DNA from 2 places in the Pseudoalteromonas sp. MM17-2 genome. Region 1 is predicted to be linked to the other one. Evidence: riboswitches for the same ligand, from Rfam matches in the RefSeq annotation. Region 1 holds a riboswitch; the other holds the start of a gene.

The links. Region 1 has a riboswitch for lysine ahead of dapA (4-hydroxy-tetrahydrodipicolinate synthase). Riboswitches for the same ligand answer to the same signal wherever they lie in the genome.
Region 2: it holds a riboswitch for lysine, as region 1 does, so the genes downstream of both, lysC (lysine-sensitive aspartokinase 3) here and dapA (4-hydroxy-tetrahydrodipicolinate synthase) in region 1, are expected to answer to the same signal.

Annotation. Positions count from the first base shown of each region.
Region 1 covers NZ_JAKRFV010000005.1:153,193-155,648, reverse strand. The annotation lists gene MHM93_RS06555 (2,3,4,5-tetrahydropyridine-2,6-dicarboxylate N-succinyltransferase) at 1-402, opposite strand, end outside; gene dapA (4-hydroxy-tetrahydrodipicolinate synthase) at 431-1,318, opposite strand; lysine riboswitch at 1,441-1,632, opposite strand; gene MHM93_RS06545 (response regulator) at 1,780-2,456, shown strand, end outside.
Region 2 covers NZ_JAKRFV010000001.1:217,896-220,351, forward strand. The annotation lists gene lysC (lysine-sensitive aspartokinase 3) at 1-1,063, opposite strand, end outside; lysine riboswitch at 1,143-1,315, opposite strand; one part of gene MHM93_RS01040 (IS3 family transposase) at 1,645-1,894, shown strand; one part of gene MHM93_RS01040 (IS3 family transposase) at 1,894-2,456, shown strand, end outside.

The DNA of each region.
Region 1 (2,456 bases):
GCCACCTAATTGCACGGCGGCGCTAAGGTGAACGTTTTTGCCCACTTGCGCACATGACCCCACCAAGGCATGACTGTCGACCATAGTTCCACTATCGATGAAGGCACCAATATTGACATATGCAGGTGGCATGATGATGGTGCCAGGGGCAACGTAAGCACCTCGACGCACAGCACTACCGCCAGGCACCATGCGAACATTATCTTGGGCGCTAAAACCGCGAGGAGCTAGATTGTGCTTATCAACAAAGCCGCCCGCAAACTCGGTGTTATTACCATTTTTGAAGGCTTCGAGAATGCCTTTCTTTACGTCCACATTGGCGTGCCATTGGCCGTGTTCGTCTTGTGTTGCGGCGCGTACGTGGCCGCTTTCGAGGTCATTTAGTAAGTCTAACCAACTCATAACTGAGGTACCTTGTTAACTAATTTTATCAATGTGCCCACGCAACAATGCGTTCATGGGCATTAAGAAGTGGTAGTGTGTCATTAAGCTCAAGGTGGCTTAATGGGGGTCGTAACACCGGGCTGTTGAGGCGCTCAAGAGCATGCAAAAGGCACTTAACGGGTACTGGATTGGCTGCACTGAACAGCGCATCAATTGCACTGCGCCAGGTTACAAAGGCATTGACGCTTTGCCCTTGAAGGCATTGTTGTACCAGATGCTGTGTCTGCTGTGGCCAGACGTTGGCGGCCACAGATACAAGGCCCGCTGCACCGGCCTGAGCAAAATAAGGGATCAGCGCGTCGTCGCCACTGAAAATCGCTAACTCAGGCGCGGCTTCGCGGTAAGCCTCAAATTGTGCAATATCACCGCTGGCTTCTTTAAGTGCCCAGCACAGTGGGTGCGGTTGTAGCTGTGCTAAGACCGTAGGGGGAATACTAACTGCAGCGCGTCCGGGCACGTTGTACAACATGCACGGCTTTTTGCTGGCATCCAGTAGTGCCGAGTACCAATGTAGCTGCCCTTGAATACCCGGTTTAGCATATAAGGGCGCTCCCAGAAGGTAGGCGTCTATGGGGTGTTGGTTACAAAAACTAAGCCATTGTAGTTGCTGGCTAAGGTTAAAACCGCCCACGCCAACCATCAGTGGCACACGTAAGGTGAGCGCCGTAACGTGACGAACTACGGCTTGTTGCTCATCTATACTGAGAGCCAGAGCTTCACCAGTAGAGCCAAGAATAAGAATGCCGTTTCCTGCTTGCTCTTGCTCGCGCACAAGTAGGGTTAAGGTGTTAAAATCAATGCTGCCGTCAGCATGCATCGGAGTGATCAATGCTGTCCAGACAATGGTATCTGCTAAAGAATGAGTTGTAGTCATCTCTCACGAACTTAGTGCGAGTTCGATTGAATTAGGAAGGGGTTGCCCGCCTCGCATCGAACTGGTTAAATTCGAAGAGCGAATGGGCTTAAAACACAGAGCCAAATGGGCCCAGCGTTACTAAGACCAGAAGCTCTCCACCAAAAACATAGCGCTAAGCGCTAATGGTGACAGTCGCTGGGATTCAACCCATGCGCCCGAGACAGTAAGTAGCAAACTTTACTGGTCTCTCGGCGTACATTCCCCTCGTTATGGTGCTTTGGAGTTTGCTCTCCTTCCCACAACTACCTGAATGACGCTCCTCTTCTAGCCCTTGCGACCGCAGCACATGCGGCCGACTCAATAAGGGTGCCTTTTTATTCAATCACTTTATGCTTAACGCTGTCAACGCTAAAGCGAGAACAAATTTTACAAAGGCTGATTTTGTGTCAGTATTAAGGGGTTATTGCAAAGGCCCTCTTATGCAACGTCTTACCAAACACTTACAAAAACGTTATTTCTGGGCAGCCAGTGTGCTTGTTGTTGTCATACTTAGCTCTACAGTGTATGTGATGAAAAGTATCGATATGCAGCGAAATGACGCGAAAGTAATAAATATTGCAGGTATGCAGCGGATGCTTTCGCAGAAAATTGCATTGCATAAATTGGCCGTCAATGACCGTGCTGTAAGTTTTGAGCAGCAGCAACTCGCTCGTGCCACTATGCGCTTTTACAATAACCATGAGTTTTTATTAGGCTCACAGTTGGTGCTGCAAAGCCCTCAGGTGCTGGCGCTTTATCACCAGCAGGGCTTGGATGGTCGGGTGCGCCAGTATGTGCAGTTAGCGAGTCGCAGCGATGCACCTTTAAGTGCTTTTCAGGGTCAAAAACTACTGTCGTTATTGCAGGACTTAGATGCTGTTGTCACCGTATTAGAGTCAAAATCTAAGCAAAAAATAGAACATTTACAGCTTGTTATTCCCCTTTTAACGCTGGCAGCCATTGCTACTATTTTATGTGAGTGGTGGCTCATCTTTAATCCTTTGACACGTCGAGTGTCAGCCATTCTTTATCGGCTTCGTTACCAACGGCGTCAAGCCGCGCATGCGCATCGGGTAAAATCTGACTTTTTAGCTAATATGAGTCATGAGCTAATGAC
Region 2 (2,456 bases), on a different contig from region 1:
GCGTCAATGCGACACTTATCTCCGAAGTTGTGACCAAATCAACGGAAATGTTATGCTCACTCAAAATAGTGAACACCCGCGCTAAAAAGCCGCTCGCTAATAGCATTTCCGGGCTTTTCAGGGTCAAGAGAATTTGGTTTTTACGCTGAGTCACAGCGCGAACTCCAGCTAAAGTGTCTCCTTGGGGCGTTTTTTGTATCCACGTCCCGCCCCCTTGTGGTTCGCGACTGGAGCCGACAAACACACTAATACCACTGCGTGCAGCGGGTAGAATAGTCGCTGGGTGTAAGACTTTAGCGCCAAAGGTCGCCATTTCGGCGGCTTCGTCAAAGCTTAAGTAGGCAATGGATGCGGCTTTGGCACAGACTCTGGGATCGGTGCTGAAAATACCGACCACATCGGTCCAAATATATACGCTGTTCGCGCCAATCGCCTCGGCTAGTAGGGCCGCGCTGTAATCCGACCCCCCGCGTCCTAAGGTAGTGGTATCGCCATAGTCATCACTGCCCATAAAGCCCTGAGTGACAACCACTTGATCTTTAAGCAACGGCAGCAATTGGGCATGGGCTTGCTGCGCTGTTGTTTTAATATTGGGCTGGGCTTTGCCAAACTGACTATCTGTTTTGAGCACCGAACGCACATCAAAGCGCGTTGCCGCCACGCCATGTTCCCGTAATACCTGAGTAAACAAATAAGAAGAGAAACGCTCGCCAAAACTCAGTAGCTCATCGCTGTGAGCGCTCGATTGTGGTGCTTGCTCAGCACTGCTGCCAAAGGCGCTCAAGGTGACATCAAAGCCGTGGGCTAAATCGGCATCAAGGCTGACATATTCGAGAATATTAAGCTGGATAGCGATCACCCCATCGATGTGCGCTTGGCGCTGCTGTGGCGTTAATGCACTTTGGCATAACGCTACAAGGTGATTGGTGACCCCGGCACTGGCACTGACAACCACTACACGCACATTATTATTAGCAGCGATGATTTGTGCACACCGGCTCATAGCGCCATGATCGGCCACTGAAGTACCGCCAAACTTGGCGACAGAATATTCCTGATTCATTATCTCTCCGAGATGAAAAACGAGTTATTTTTCAAATACAATCAGGAGAACTTGGCAAGACTAAAAGGTAAGAATGTCCATTGCCAGAAGCCCTCCACCCCTACAGGTGACAGTTCCGAGGATTCAGCCTCAAGAACCGAAAGCCATTGCGACGCACAATGCACTTCCTCGGCGATAGTCTCCCTCGTAAACGATCAAAGGCTGTCGTCGGCCTCACGTTTACTACCTAGCTATCGCACCTCTTCTGCGACACATTCGATCTTGCGACCGAAGTGAATCAGCAATGTACCTAGCAGACGGCTAGAAGTCAATATCACACTTCACTGGAAGGTGTTCTGGCGGTTAATGATTGCTTGGATACACAAGTTGGCCGCAGCCAGCCTGTGTATTGCCGATTATGGAATCTAATTAAGGTTGTATGGGGCAATGCTCACCATCAACTGGCACCCAAACAGTTCGCGTTTCCATACGACAATTATATTCGACGGTTTGCTCTTCTTGTTGAGTGTGACCTTTCCCCAAAATTAACACCATGATTTTGATGAGATTTCTAATAAACTGGATACAATGGAGATCTCAAAATGAAAAAACGTTATACCGAAGAACATATTATCCGAGCAATCAAACAACATGAAGCTGGCGCTAAAGTCGATGATATTTGCCGAGAGATGGGAATATCGACAGGCACTTTTTATAACTGGCGCAGTAAATATGCAGGCCTAGAAGTTAATGAAACCAAGCGTTTAAAAGAGCTTGAATCAGAGAATAATAAGCTCAAGCGTTTGTTGGCTGAAAAGATGCTTGAAGTTGAAGGTATGAAGGATGTGCTCTCAAAAAAGTGCTGAAGCCTTCGGATAAGAAACGGATCGCTAGCCACCTCATCGAGCTATTTAACCTCAGTGAGCGAGCTGCATGCCAACTATCAGGGGTTAGCCGAACCGCATTTCGATATCGTCCAAGAACGAAGGCGGATAACACATTAAGAGAGCGATTAAAGTGCTTAGCTACTGAATCCCCTCGTTATGGCTATTTGATGCTTCACGGTCTGTTAAAAGCTGAGGGCTTAGTGAGGAATAAAAAGCAGACATATCGTATTTACACGGAAGAAGGGCTCCAAGTTCGCACCAAAAAGCGGAATAAAATACAGCGGCCCAGGCTTCCTTTGGAAGTACCGTCAAAGCCGAACCAGCGTTGGTCTATGGACTTTGTTTCAGATCAGCTAGCCAATGGCCGACGCTTCAGAACGCTGAATGTGGTTGATGATTATTCACGAGAAATGATCGGGCAGCTTGTCCGTGTTTCAATGAGTGGCAAACAGGTTGCTCGATTTTTATCTGAGATGATAGAAACACGAGGCGCACCTAATTCAATAGTGTGTGATAACGGCACAAAG